One region of the Rhizobium sp. CB2179 genome, then DNA from elsewhere that is predicted to be linked to it. Evidence: riboswitches for the same ligand, from Rfam matches in the RefSeq annotation. Region 1 holds a riboswitch; the other holds the start of a gene.
What was found. Region 1 has a riboswitch for thiamine pyrophosphate ahead of thiM (hydroxyethylthiazole kinase). Riboswitches for the same ligand answer to the same signal wherever they lie in the genome.
Positions count from the first base shown of each region.

Region 2: it holds a riboswitch for thiamine pyrophosphate, as region 1 does, so the genes downstream of both, AC244Q_RS20485 (YkoF family thiamine/hydroxymethylpyrimidine-binding protein) here and thiM (hydroxyethylthiazole kinase) in region 1, are expected to answer to the same signal.

Region 1 is NZ_JBYGKR010000003.1:494,100-501,439, reverse strand. Features, by position in the region: gene AC244Q_RS30830 (ABC transporter ATP-binding protein) at 1-1,443, shown strand, start outside; TPP riboswitch at 1,631-1,727, shown strand; gene thiM (hydroxyethylthiazole kinase) at 1,778-2,581, shown strand; gene thiE (thiamine phosphate synthase) at 2,578-3,213, shown strand; gene thiD (bifunctional hydroxymethylpyrimidine kinase/phosphomethylpyrimidine kinase) at 3,210-4,016, shown strand; gene AC244Q_RS30810 (GNAT family N-acetyltransferase) at 4,237-4,716, shown strand; gene AC244Q_RS30805 (glycoside hydrolase family 3 N-terminal domain-containing protein) at 4,741-5,763, shown strand; gene AC244Q_RS30800 (ABC transporter substrate-binding protein) at 5,807-7,340, shown strand, end outside.
Region 2 is NZ_CM172781.1:4,150,183-4,157,522, forward strand. Features, by position in the region: gene AC244Q_RS20450 (formate dehydrogenase beta subunit) at 1-650, opposite strand, end outside; gene AC244Q_RS20455 (formate dehydrogenase subunit gamma) at 647-1,126, opposite strand; gene AC244Q_RS20460 (LysR family transcriptional regulator) at 1,262-2,155, opposite strand; gene AC244Q_RS20465 (ArsR/SmtB family transcription factor) at 2,347-2,688, opposite strand; gene AC244Q_RS20470 (SDR family NAD(P)-dependent oxidoreductase) at 2,792-3,562, opposite strand; gene soxR (redox-sensitive transcriptional activator SoxR) at 3,685-4,149, opposite strand; gene AC244Q_RS20480 (NADPH-dependent FMN reductase) at 4,232-4,828, shown strand; TPP riboswitch at 5,073-5,186, shown strand; gene AC244Q_RS20485 (YkoF family thiamine/hydroxymethylpyrimidine-binding protein) at 5,177-5,785, shown strand; gene AC244Q_RS20490 (ABC transporter permease) at 5,798-6,604, shown strand; gene AC244Q_RS20495 (ABC transporter ATP-binding protein) at 6,601-7,340, shown strand, end outside.

The DNA of each region.
Region 1 (7,340 bases):
GACCTGCTCACGCTTTCCGACCGGGCGATGCGCAGCGTCCGTGGCGGCGATATCGCCATGGTGTTCCAGGAACCGATGACCTCGCTCAACCCGGTCATGTCGGTCGGCAACCAGCTGACCGAGGCAATCCGCGCGCACCAGGGCAGCGACAATGCCGAGGCGGTGGCGCTGAAGATGCTCGATGCCGTGCAGATCACCGAGCCGGCCCGGCGGCTGAAGCAATATCCGCACGAGCTTTCCGGCGGCATGCGCCAGCGGGTGATGATCGCCATGGCGCTCTCCTGCCGGCCGAAGGTGCTGATCGCCGACGAGCCGACGACGGCGCTCGACGTCACCGTGCAGGCGCAAATCCTCAAGCTGATGCGTCAGTTGAAGCGCGAATTCGGCGCCTCGATCATCCTCATCACTCACGACATGGGCGTCGTCGCCGAAATGGCCGACCGCGTCGTCATCATGCAGAACGGCAGGATCGTCGAGCAGGGAACGGCGCTCGCCATCTTCCAGCGGCCGAAGGAGGCTTATACGCAGCAATTGCTGGCCGCCGTCCCGCGGCTCGGCGCGCTTGCCGGCACCGACCGTCCGCCGCGCATCACCCAGCGCGCCGTCGAGACACTGCATCCGGACCGCACGCCGGTGCTGAACGTGCGCGACCTCACCGTCACCTATGGCAATGCCGCAAGCCGGTTTTTCAAGGGCAAGCCGCCGGTCGCAGCCGTCGATGGCGTCTCCTTCGATATCCTGCCGGGTGAAACGCTCGGTCTCGTCGGCGAAAGCGGCTCCGGCAAATCGACGACCGGCAAGGCCGTGCTCGGTCTCATCCCCTTCCAGGGCAACGTCCTGATCGACGGCCGCAATATCGCCGGCCTCAGCCAGCGCGAGATGCGGCCCGTGCGCCGCTCGGCGCAGATGATCTTCCAGGATCCCTATGCCTCGCTCGACCCGCGCATGGCCGTCGGCAAGGCGATCGGCGAACCGATGCTCATCCACGGTATCGGCAACCACAGCGATCGGCAGGACCGCGTCGCCGAACTGCTGCGGCGGGTCGGCCTGACACCCGATGCGGCGACGCGCTATCCGCACGAGTTCTCAGGCGGCCAGCGCCAGCGCATCTGCATTGCCCGGGCCCTGGCACTGGAGCCGAAGCTGATCGTCGCCGACGAGAGCGTCGCAGCGCTTGACGTCTCCGTTCGCGCCCGCGTGCTCGACCTGCTGCTCGAACTGCAGGAGACGATGGGGCTCGCCTATCTCTTCATCTCCCACGACATGGCGGTGGTCGAGCGCCTGTCGCACAACGTCGCCGTCATGCGCGCCGGCCACATCATCGAAACCGGCACACGACGGGATATCTTCGAGAACCCGAGAGATGACTACACCCGCGCACTGATCGCCGCAGTTCCGATCCCCGATCCCGAGGTCTATCGCGGTAGGGAAGCGCATGCGTGATTGAGGGCTTGAGACATGACTAGAGTATCGACGAGGAGCGCTTTGCTGTCGAAGCTCGTGCTGCAGCAGCCGATCCGCCGGCATCTCGTCGGCTGACCCCTTTCGTAAGAGAGACACGCCGCTGCGTCGGTCGCAGGATTGTCATTTTCGGGGTGACATCAGCCCCGTTCTCTGCGAAAAAGAGCGCGATGAGAGACAGGGGCGCCCGTCGACAGACGGGCTGAGAAGCACCCTTCGAACCTGAACCGGATAATGCCGGCGGAGGGAGTCGCTCGGGGTCGCGGCTTAGCCCGCACGAACCGCCCCGTGCCCGCCCCCGCCTGAAAGGGGCCATATGCAGACCAAGACCACACCCGGAGCGATGCTGAAGGCGATGCGCGAGAAGCCGCCGCTCGTTCAGTGCATCACCAATTACGTCGCCATGAACATTGCCGCAAATGTTCTGCTTGCATCAGGCGCCTCGCCCGCCATGGTGCACGCCGCTGAAGAAGCCGGCGAGTTCGCCGGGATCGCCAGTGCGCTGACCATCAATATCGGCACGCTGTCGACGCAATGGATCGACGGCATGCAGGCAGCGGCGAAGGCGGCGACATCCGCCGGCAAACCCTGGGTGCTCGATCCGGTCGCGCATTATGCGACGGCTTTCCGCCGTAACGCCGTCGCCGACCTCCTGGCGCTGCGTCCGACCATCATCCGCGGCAACGCTTCCGAAATTATAGCGCTGGCCGGCGGAGAGAGCCGCGGCCAGGGCGTCGACAGCCGCGACCCGGTCGAACAGGCGGAAGGTTCGGCGCGATGGCTCGCTGAGCGGCAGCGGGCGGTCGTTGCCGTTACCGGCGCGGTTGATTTCGTCACCGACGGCGAGCGGGCCGTGCGCATCGAAGGCGGATCGGCCTTGATGCCGCAAGTCACAGCACTCGGCTGCTCGCTCACCTGCCTCGTCGGCGCCTTTGCCGCGACGGCACCTGAGGATATCTTCGGCGCGACGATCGCGGCACTTGCGACCTTCGCCATCGCCGGCGAGGAGGCCGCACTTGGAGCGGCCGGGCCCGGCTCCTTCTCCTGGCGCTTCCTCGATGCGCTGGCCGCGCTCGACGCCGAAACGCTTGACGCCAGGGCAAGGATATCAGCGGCATGAAGGCTTTCGACCTTTCGCTCTATCTCGTCCTCGACCCCGATCTTTGCGCCGGGATCGGCATGGTCGAAACTGCGCGCCTTGCCATTGCCGGCGGCGCCACCATGGTGCAACTGCGCGACAAACATGCCGGCACCATCGGGATGATCGAGACCGGCCGCGCCCTGAAACAGGCATTGGATGGAACCGGCGCCCTGCTCATCGTCAACGACGATGTCGAGGCGGCCATCGCCATCGGCGCCGACGGGTTGCATATCGGCCAGGAGGACATGGATGCGATGAGAGCGCGGACGATGATCGGCCCCGACATGATCCTTGGCCTGTCGGTCGAGAGCGAGGCGCTTGCGAACGCGGTCGACCCTGATCTCGTCGACTACACGGGCGTCGGGCCAGTGTTTGCGACGCCGACCAAGGCCGACCACAAGCAGCCGATCGGCTTTGACGGCCTTGCAAGGCTGGTGAAGGCCTCGCCGGTGCCGTCCGTCGCTATCGGCGGGCTCAAGGCGGATCATGTCGCCCAAGTGTTCGCCGCCGGCGCCAAGGGGCTTGCCGTCGTTTCCGCCATCTGCGGCACGCCCGACCCCGAAGCGGCCACGCGCCGCATCGCCGCAGAAATCCGAAAGGTGCGCGCATGATCCGCAACGTTCTCTCGATCGCCGGCTCCGATCCCTCCGGCGGCGCCGGCATCCAGGCCGATCTCAAGGCTTTTTCCGCCCGCGGCGTCTACGGCATGGCGGTGCTGACCGCGCTGACGGCGCAGAACACGCAAGGCGTCAGCGGCGTGCACCTGGTGCCGCCGCAATTCGTCGCCGACCAGATCAATGCCGTCTTTGCCGATGTCCGCGTCGACGCCGTCAAGATCGGCATGATCGCCAATGCTGGCATCGCCGAAGCCGTTGCCGGTGCGCTGACTGACCACCGCGACATTCCAATCGTCATCGACCCGGTCATGATCGCCAAGGGTGGAGCCGCTCTGCTCGCGCCCGAAGCGGTCGACGTACTGACCCGCCGGCTGCTGCCGCTTGCCACGCTGCTGACCCCGAACCTGCCCGAAGCCGCCGCCCTACTGCACCAGCCGGTAGCGACAAACCGGGCGGAGATGGCGGCGCAGGCCGAGCGCTTGCGGGCGCTTGGACCGGCCGCGGTGCTGGTCAAGGGCGGCCATCTCGACAGCGACGAGAGCCCTGACGTGCTTGCCACGGCCGCCGGCCTGCACTGGTTCGAAGCCAGGCGCGTGCCGACCAAGAACACCCATGGCACCGGCTGTACGCTCTCCAGCGCCCTGGCGGCCGAGCTCGTGGGCGCCTCGGCGCAAGAGGCCGTCGCCATCGCCAAGGAGTATCTCGCCGGCGCGGTCGCGGCATCAGGACACCTCACCGTCGGCTCCGGCCACGGCCCGGTGCAGCATTTTCATGCGCTTTGGGAAGACGGCGAATAGGCGCTCGTTCCACCAATATTCCGCCAATCGACAACGGCCCGGCCTTCCCGGGCCGTTTTTGTGTCCGGCACCTACTTTGCGTCGAAACCGCGGAGGGCGGCGGCGGGTCGCGCCTTTGGCCGTTTGAAAAACCTTGTTGACAAGCCCGGCCAGATAGCCAAGTCTATGACACTAAAAGGGGATATGTTCCGCAATAACGGAATAACTGGAGGAGTGACGGGTGCCAGACCTGCTTGTGAGCCTATATTCCACTCAGCTCGCCGACCTGAAGCGCAAAGCCGGCGATGTCGGCGTCTCCATCCGTCCGGCCCTCCCCCCGGAACTGCATCTTATCGTCAGCTGGGTTCGCGAACGGTTCAGCGAGAACTGGGCAAGCGAAGTCGCGGTCGCCTTCTCCCGCCAGCCCGTTGCCTGCCTGATATCAGTCGAAAACGGCAAGCTCCTGGGCTTTGCCTGCTATGACACGACGGCGCGCGGCTTCTTCGGCCCGACCGGCGTCGATCCCGACGCCCGCGGCAAGGGCATCGGGCTCGCCCTCTTTTCCGCCTGCCTTCAGACCATGAAGACGCTCGGCCACGCCTATGCCTTCATCGGCGATGCCGGCCCGGTCGATTTCTACGCCAGGAACGCAGGTGCAACCATCATCCCCGCCCCCGACAAGGGCATCTACGAAGGCATGCTGAGAAGCACGCCGAAATGACCATCTGATCCCGGAGTTACAGAATTGTCCTCGACCCCGCTCGCCCTTTTCGTCGGCCTTCCGAATCCCACTATTTCGGATGATGAATTCGCCCTCTTTCGCGAAACCAATCCGCTCGGCCTCTTCGTCGGCCGGCGCAATCAGCGCGAGCCGGAGCAGACGAGGCGCCTGATCGACCGCTTCCGCGAAGCCGTCGGCCGCGACGACGCGCCTGTCTTCACCGACCAGGAAGGCGGCCGCGTTCAGCATCTCGATGCCGGCCCCTGGCCGCTCTTCCGCAGTTTCGGCCAGTTTGCCGAACTTGCGCGCCGCGATTTCGATCTCGGCAAAAAAGCACTGCGCCTTTCCTCCCAGGCCATGGGCGCGATGATGACGGAACTCGGCCTTTCCAGCGGCTGCTCGCCCGTTCTCGACCTCGTCTTCGAGACGACGAGTGCGGTCATCGGCGCCCGCTCTTTCGGCCCCGATCCTGACTTCATCGCTGCCCTCGGCCGCGAGGTGGTCGATGGCCTGCTCGAGACCGGCAACATGCCTGTCATCAAACATATTCCCGGCCATGGCCGCGCAACGCTCGATTCCCACAAGGAGCGTCCGGTCGTCGACGCCAGCCGCGAGACGCTCACCGCCACCGATTTCAAGCCATTCGTGGCGCTGAAGGATACGCCCTGGGCCATGGTCGCCCATGTCGTCTACTCGGCCTATGACGCGGAGCTGCCGGCGTCCGTCTCGCCTGTTATGCACGACGTGATCCGCAACGACATGGGCTATGAGGGCGTGCTGATTTCCGACTGCATCTTCATGCAGTCGCTCTCCGGCACCCTGCCGGAACGCGTCAAACAGGTGCTCGACGCAGGTTACGACATCGCGCTCCACAGCCACGGCGACATTCCGGAAAGCGAAGCCGCCGCCAAGGCCGCCCGCCCGCTGACGGAAGCCGCCCTCAAGCGCATCGCCGCCGGCAAGGCCCGCCTCGGCAATCTCAAGATCGATGTCCGCGCCGCCCATGCGGAAGTCGAAGACATGTTTGCAAGCGCGTTGGTCTCCTGACCAGCACCTCATCTCTCACCGGATAAGAAAAGGGGAATAAGACATGAAAAAATATCTTCTTGCCGCCGCACTAACGCTGCTTTCGGGATCTGCCATGGCGCAAACGATCCTCACAGTGAATATCGAACCGGCGACGACCTGGGTCCGCAACTTCAATCCGTTCAACCAGACCTCGTCGCGCCAGTCCACGCTCGACTTCATCTACGAGCCGCTGGTCGTCTTCAATCGCTTCGACAGCAACAAGCCGGTCTATCGCCTGGCTGAAAGCTTCAAGCTCTCCGACGACCTGAAGAGCATCGATTTCAAGCTGCGCCCGAACCTGAAATGGTCGGACGGTAAGCCGCTGACCGCAGCCGACGTCAAGTTCACCTGTGATTACCTGAAGAAATTTCCGGCGCTCGACTTCGTCAGCATCTGGACCTTCATCACCGATGTGCAGGCCGTCGACGGCCAGACGGTGCGCTTCTCCCTCGCCAATCCGAGCTCGCTTGCGGCCGAGCAGATCTCGCAATTGCCGATCGTTCCCGAACATGTCTGGAAGGATGTCGCTGATCCCGTCACCTTCGCCAACGAAACCCCTGTTGGCAGCGGCCCGCTGACGGAAGTGCCGCGCTTCACCGGCCAGACCTACGACCAGTGTCGCAACCCGAATTACTGGGACAACGAGCACCTGAAGGTCGATTGCATGCGCTTCCCGCAGCTTGCCGACAACAATCAGATGCTGACGGCAACGGCCGACGGCACGCTCGACTGGGGCGTCTCCTTCATTCCCGATATCGACAATGTCTATGTTTCCAAGGATCCGGCGCATTTCCACTACTGGTATTCGCCAAGCAGCATGGTCGCCTTCCTGTTCAACCTGGAAACGGCGAACGAGAACAACAAGAAGGCCTTCAACGACCTGAAGTTCCGCCGTGCCGTCTCGATGGCACTCGACCGCAAGACGATGATCGACGTCGCAGGCTACGGCTATCCGACGCTGAACGAAGACCCCGGCCTGATGGGCGAGCTTTACAAGAGCTGGGCGGACCCGTCCGTCAAGGCCGACTTCGGCAAGTTCGCGACCTATGATGCCGATGCTGCCAAGGCCTTGCTCGACGAGGCGGGCTACAACGACAAGGACGGCGACGGCTTCCGCGACAATCCCGACGGCACCAAGATCTCCTTCTCGATCATCGTCCCCAGCGCCTGGACGGACTGGATCGACACCGTCAACCTCGCGGTCGAGGGCATGCAGGCGGTCGGCATCGACGCCAAGATCGAAACGCCGGAGGAAGCAGTCTGGACCGGCAACCTCATCAACGGCACCTTCGATGCGGCGATCAACAGCCTGCCGGCATCGGCCTCGCCCTATTACCCCTACAAGCGCGCTTTCAGTGCTTCGGATAAGGGCAAGACCCGCTTCACCGCGCAGCGCTGGTTCAACCCGGAGGTCGAGAAACTCGTCACCGAGTTCACCCATACCGCCGACCTTGCCAAGCAGAAGGACGCGATGAACAAGGCGCAACGCATCGTCGCCGAAAACATGCCTGTCATTCCGGTGTTCAACAATCCGAACTGGTATCAGTACAACACCA
Region 2 (7,340 bases), on a different replicon from region 1:
TTAGTCGCCCCGGTCGCCAGCCCTGATATCGCCATGCCCTCGATCAACACGAAGGGATCGCCCTCCATGATCATCCGGTCGGCAAAGGTGCCGCTGTCGCCCTCATCGGCATTGCAGACGATATATTTGCGTTCGCCGGCGGCATCGAGAACGGTCTTCCACTTGATGCCTGTGGGAAAGCCGGCGCCGCCGCGTCCGCGCAGGCCGGAATCGGTGACTTCCTTGACGACTTCAACGGGTGTCATCGAAACGGCGCGGCGAAGGCCGGCAAGACCGCCATGCGCCTCGTAATCGCCCAGCGAAAGCGGATCGGTGACGCCGCAGCGGGCGAAGGTCAGGCGGGTCTGTTCCTTGAGGAACGGGAGGTCTTCAACCTCCCCGAGACAGAGCCGATGCTCGCCTCCATCAATCATCCCGGCATCGAACAGATCAGGCACATCCTTCGCCTTCACCGACCCGTAGCCGATGCGCTTGCCGGCAACCTCGACCTCGACCAACGGCTCCAGCCAGAACATTCCGCGCGAGCCGTTGCGCACGATCTCGGCATCGAAGCCGCGGGCGGCGATCTCCTGGGCAATCGCCTTTGCCACCTTTTCGGCCCCGAGCGCCAGCGCTGCGGCATCGCGCGGAACATATATCCTGACCGTCATCGACGTGCCTCCGCGACGAGTTCCGCCGCCGTCTGATCGTCGACCCGGCCATAAACCTCGCCGTCGAGCATCGCCGCCGGCGCACAGGCGCAGAGCCCGAGACAGTAGACCGGCTCCAGCGTCACGCCGCCATCGAGCGTCGTCTGATGAAAATCGATGCCGAGCAGCGCCTTGACACGTTCGGCCAGCGCATCGCCGCCCATCGACTGACAGGCTTCAGCGCGACAGAGCTTCAGCACATGCCGGCCGGCGGGATGGTCGCGATAATCGTGATAGAAGGTCACCACGCCATGCACCTCGGCGCGGGAGAGGTTCAATTCCTCCGCAATAACAGGCATGGCCTCCTGCGGCACATAGCCGAATTCTTGCTGAACCTCGTGCAGAATGGGAAGCAGCGGCCCTTCGAGAAAGCGAAGATCGGCGATGATGGCTCGGGTGCGTGCTGCAATATCGCCTTCGGCGATATGAATGGTCATAATGCAGCCCTCCCGGCGGCTTGCTCGTTGCGAAATAGCGGGCCTCCCCCAGCCGAGTGCTATTCCGTCACCACCATCTCAGGGAAGCAGCCGGCGATCAATAAAGCTATCTCGTTGCTTGATAGGTTTTTTCTATCAAAGTTCTTCATCTTGCACGAGCACTCTTGCTTCATGCAGCAAAGCCGAGACAAGCGGCGTGAAGGGCTCGCGATACGGCGCAACAAGGCCGACCAGATGATGCGCCTCCGGCTCGACGATCGGGATCATGCGGATTTCCACTGGAAATCCGAAGGATTTGGCGACGTTGCGCGGCATGATGCTCGCCCAGCGTCCGGTCCGGACATGCGAAAACAGCACGATCATCGAGTTCGATTCGAGCGTCGGATGCGCGGTGGCGCCTGCTTCCGTCAAGTGGCGGTTGATGATGCGGCGGTTCTGCATGTCGGCAGTCAATAGACAAAGCCGAAGATCGCCGATCTCCCGCCAGGTCACGTTGTCGCGATCAGATAGCGGGCTGCCGGCAGCCGTGATCAGATTATAGCGCTCGGCATAGAGGGGAACGGTCGTGACGCGGCCGAGCGGCTCGTTTTCGAGATAGGTGATGCCGGCATCGATTTCGAGATTTTCGAGCATGCTCAGCACCTGCAGCGAATTCCGCGAGACGATCGAGAAGGTCACGCCGGGATGCCGCTCCTGAAAGGGCGTGGTGATGCGCGACAGCATGGCGAGCGCGGTCGGAATGGCGGCGAGGCGGATGTGGCCGGAAAGGCCACGGCGCGCAGCGCGCATCTCCTCGCGCATGGTGCGGGCATCGCCGACGATGCGCCGGGCCCATTCGAGCACGCGCTGTCCCTCCGGCGTCAGCCCCTGGAACCGCGAACCGCGTTGCACCAGCATGACGCCGAGTTGATCCTCGAGTTGCCGGATGGCGGCCGAAAGCGTCGGCTGCGAGATCCCGCACTCCTCCGCGGCACGGCCAAAATGCTTTTCATTGGCAAGGGCGATGAAGAATTCCAGCTTGTCGATCATCCGGTCTCCCGATCCGGCGTGACATCATCCGGGTCAGTTCATCTTTGACGCAGCAGCCGTGCTCCGCAAGGGCGATCTCTAGATCAGGATGATTTTAGGCCCGATCGGCCTAAAATCTGAATCCTGATCTAAATCAAAGAAATAGAGCATGATGTCGTCCGAAAACCGCGCACACTTTTCGGCATCATGCTCTAACTGTTTTCTGCAGCCGGGAAAAGATCGAACAGCGATTCGAGGAAGGCAAGCACGCTGACATTGCCGATGCTGTAATAGACCAGCCTGCCCTGGCGGCGCGTATGGACCAGGCCTTCTAGCCTTAACCGCGCCAGCTGCTGCGAGACCATTGCCTGCTGTATGCCGAGGATATTTTCGATTTCACCCACCGTCCGTTCCTCGTTCGCCAGTATGCAGAGGATCAGAAGTCGGGTCTGGTGTGCTAGCGCTTTCAGCAGATTGCTCACTTCGTGGGCTTTTCCAGCGAGTGTGTGCAATTCCTGGCCGGTCATCCCCGGCTCGGGTTTGGGCAGCGGCATTCGGTATCTCGGAAGGTAGGCAATGAGGTAGATCAGCACAATAGCATATTCGCACAAGCGAATTGGTCAAAAGTGATGAAGTGTCAAAAAAAGTCCAAACAAATCAGCAGATAAGCTGACCTCCATTGATCTCGATCACCTGTCCGGTGATGTAGCCCGAGAGCGAGGGAGCCGCCAGGAACAGATAGGCGGGAGCACAATCCTCCGCCGTGCCGAGCCGCTGCAGGGGGATGGATTTTCTCGTCTGCTCCAGCTTTTCGCGCGAGGAATAGCGCTCATGGAAATCCGTCTCGATCGTTCCCGGCGACACGCAATTGACGCGGATGCCGTCCGGTGCAAGCTCACGGGCAAGCGCCTTGGAATAGGTTGCAACGAAGGCTTTCGAGGCGGAATAGATCGAGGAACCGGGGCTGCCGCCGGTCAGCGCCGAAATCGAAACCGTGTTGACGATGGCAGCGCCACCAGCCGCCTTCAATGCCGGCAGCAGCGCCCGCGTCAGCGCCACCACCGATGTCTGGTTGAGCCGCACGACCGCCTCATATTCTGCGTCGGTGAGTGTGGCGGCGGGAAAACGACCAAGCATGGTGCCGGCATTGTTGACGAGCACATCGACCTTATCGAAGAAGGCGAGAGTATCCTCGGCAAATTGCGCTGCGCCACCGACTGCAGAGAAATCGGCATTAAGCAGCAGCGCCCGTCTTTCGGATTCAGCCGTCAGCAGGAAATCCGGCAGGTCGCGTCCCGGCTTGCGCCCGGTATGGACGATCACCTTCGCGCCGCAGTCCAGGAACTGCCGGGCCACTTCAAGGCCGATGCCGCGGCCGGCGCCGGTCACCACAACATTGCGATTTTCGAACAGTCTGGGATGGAACACGAAGCCGTCCTCCTCGCGGACAGTGCCGCCGGTTGTGTCATTCGCCCTTAACATATGAGCGCGCCGACCGAAAGGAAGGCGCGCATCGATCTTTCCGGAAAGATGCACGTTCCTGCGGAAGACTAGTTTTCGGCCTCCAGAAGTCGCGCGCCCGGCCCTTCCTTGCCGAGCCGGTCACAGGGATTGCGCAACGGACAGCTTTCGATCGACAGGCAGCCGCAGCCGATGCAGCCGGTCAGACGGTCGCGCAGCAGGCTAAGCCGCCTGATTCGCGCGTCGAGATCATCCTTCCACAGCGCCGACAGCGTCTGCCAGTCGGCGACGGTCGGCGTGCGTCCCTGCGGCAGGGACGTGAACGCCGCTTGGATTTCCGAAAGCGGAATGCCGACACGCTGCGCCACCTTGATGATGCCGAGCCGGCGAAGCACATCGCGCCCATAGCGCCGCTGATTGCCACGGGAGCGGATGCTCGAGATCAGCCCCTTGGTCTCGTAAAAATGCAGTGCCGAGACGGCCAGGCCGCTGCGCTCCGCCACTTCGCCGACCGTCAGGAGCTTGCCGAGCGGCGCTGCCGGAATTGTATCCATTGCCTCTTGACCTCAATATTAGTTGAGGTTTTATAACCCTTGCTCCTGCAATCGTAAAGTCCAATCGCAATAAGGAGCACGCATGCAAACACCCACCAGGCTGGTTGTCATCTATGGAAGCACGAGAGAGGGCCGCATCTGCGACCGGGTGGTCAAATGGCTGACGCAGGAACTCGTCCGCTTCCCGCAATTCGATATCGATATCATCGATCCATTGAATTTCGCGCTGCCGTCTAACCGTGACATGGCGCACCCCGAAATCGGCAGGCTCGCCGGCCGGCTTGGCATGGCCGACGCCTTCATCATCGTCACGCCGGAATATAATCACAGCTTCACCGCCTCGTTGAAGTCGATCATCGATTTCTTCTTCGAGCCCTGGCAGGGCAAGCCGGTCGCCTTCGTTTCCTATGGCGGCATATCCGGCGGCCTGCGCGCCGTCGAACAGCTGCGGCTGGTCTTTGCCGAACTCCACGCCGTCACCATCCGCGATTCGGTCAGCTTTGCCGCACCTTGGAACCGCTTCGATCCAGACGGACGACTCGATAATCCCGCCGATGGAATGCGTTTGCTCGATCGGATGATGGCGAGGCTGGAATGGTGGACGCAGGCGCTCGTCACCGCCCGCAGCAATCGTCCCTATGCCGAAATAGAGCGCCGCGCGTCTTTTCAGACACGCTAAGGACGCTCTATCACTTTGAATCTGCTCATAATCCTTTCCGAAAATAGATTCCGATTTTCGGGGTTATGCGCTAGCCGCCTGAGCCAGAAAGCTCCGGTTCCGTTCCCGGCAGGTACGGAACCATTGGGAACACCCGGGCAGATCCTCCGCCCGGGTGTTTTCCGTCACATCCGGTTCATTCCGACCGCACGGACGGGTTCGCAATTTTGCGGTTGCGGGGAGAAAACCCCGGTGATAGTTTCCGCGCAAATAACAGGGGGGCTCCGTATTGCCGGGGCTGAGATGTGAGGCGCAAGCCTCTGGACCCTTCAAAGCTGATCTGGGTAATGCCAGCGGAGCGAGGTTCAGATGTTCTCAGGCGCACAAGTGTCACTCTATCCGATGTCCGACAATTTCGTCGGCATCATTCTCGATGCCGTCAAGGTGCTCGATCCCTATCGCGACCGGCTGCGCATCGAGACCGATGACATTTCCACACTGCTGGTCGGCCCGCCTGACATCCTCTTCGCCGCCATGCACGACCTTTTCGTCTCTGCCGCAAAGACCGGCGAGCATTGCGTGCTGTCCGCTGCGATTTCACGCGGCTGCCCCGGCGAGCCCGACGACGCCATCTGCGGCGTCAACCCCTCCCTCGGTCAGGCGGAGCCGCTTGCCGAGCGTATAACAGCCGCACTTGCCGCGGTTGAAACCACCGCCGAGACCGGACAGCCGACCGCTGCGCAATTCTCGCTCTACGTCATGGGAACCGGTACCCATATGGACGAGATCTACGGCTGCATCGACTTCCTGAAGCGCTCCGGCACCTTCGACCGCGCCAAGAATTTCTGTACCAGGCTCTCTGGCGATGCCGGCGCGGTCTTCGCCACCATTCGCGAGGCCTTCTATCGCTTCGGCGACCCCGAAGGACATGTGACCCTAGATGTCACGGTTTCCGCCAACAGCCCGACGAAGGCCTGAATTAGAACGCTGATGACACCGTCAAAACCATCGGAATCGCGCCTTGCCGCGCTCCGCGCCGCTCTCTACCGGGGCATACCCGCCTTGCTCGCCGGCTGCGCCTTCTTGGCGGCATGGGAACTCTATGTCGATCTCTCCGGCATCAAACCGTCCATCCTGCCGGCGCCGTCGCGTATCGTCATCCAGGGTTGGCTGAACCGCGAGGCGCTGATATCAAACACCTGGCCGACGCTCGGCGCGACACTCGGAGGTTTCGCCCTGTCGCTTGCCTTCGCCTTCGCCGCCTCGATCCTCATGGATTTCGTGCCCTTCATGCGCCGGGCATTGCTTCCGATCTTCATCGCCAGCCAGACCCTGCCGCTGGTGGCGATCGCCCCCCTCGTCGTCCTCTGGTTCGGCTTCGGCCTATTGCCGAAGATCCTGCTGGTGGCGCTCGTCACCTTCTTCCCGCTGCTCGTCGCCTTGCTGCAGGGCTATGAATCGACTGACCGCGACATCGCCGAATTGCTGAATTCGATGAAGGCGAGCCGCTGGCGCATTTTCCGTCTGGCACGGCTTCCCTCCTCGCTGCCCTATTTCTTCGCCGGCCTGCGGATCTCGATCACCTATGCCGTCGTCGGCGCGATCTTTGCCGAATATGCCGGTGCCGCCCGCGGCCTCGGCATCTATATCCTCAACGCCAAGAACAACTTCCGACCCGATCTCGTGCTCGCCGCCGTCATCGTCAGCGCCGTGCTGACACTCTGCCTCTTCGGGTTGACGCTGATGATCCAGCGCCTCGTTATGCCCTGGCAGCCATCCGGGGAGCAGCGCCGATGAGCGATGCAATGGTTGAACTCAGCAACATCTCGAAGTCCTTCGATGGCATGAAGGTGCTGGACGACATTTCACTCGCTGTCGCAAACGGCGAGTTCGTTTCGATCGTTGGCCCATCCGGCTCCGGAAAATCGACGGTGCTGCGACTGCTGACCCAGGCGCTTCGGCCCGATTCCGGCACCATGCTTTTCAAAGGCGCGCCGCTGGAACAGGCGCCGCATTCCTTCGCCTTCATGCCGCAACGCGATGCGCTGATGCCCTGGCGCCGGATCATCGACAATGCAGCACTCGGTCTCGAAGTGAAAGGCATGAGCCGTCGCGCGGCCCGCGCCGCCGTCGCGCCGCTGTTCGAGAGCTTCGGCCTTGCAGGCTTCGAGCAACACTATCCCTCCGCGCTGTCAGGCGGCATGCGCCAGCGCGCCGCGCTGCTGCGCACCGTCGTCCAGACCCAGGACATGCTGCTGCTCGACGAGCCTTTCGGCGCCCTCGACGCGCTGACGCGTACGCAGATCCAGGAATGGCTGCAGGGCATGTGGACCGAGCACCGCTGGACGGCGCTGCTGATCACCCATGATGTTCGCGAGGCCGTGTTCCTCTCCGACCGGATCTACGTGCTTTCGGCCCGTCCAGCGCGTATCATCCGTGAATTCCGCGTTCCCCTGCCCCGTCCGAGAAGCATCGCCGATCTCGGCTCGCCGGCGGCCCAGGCGATCGAAACCGAAATCCTGCAAACCCTGCT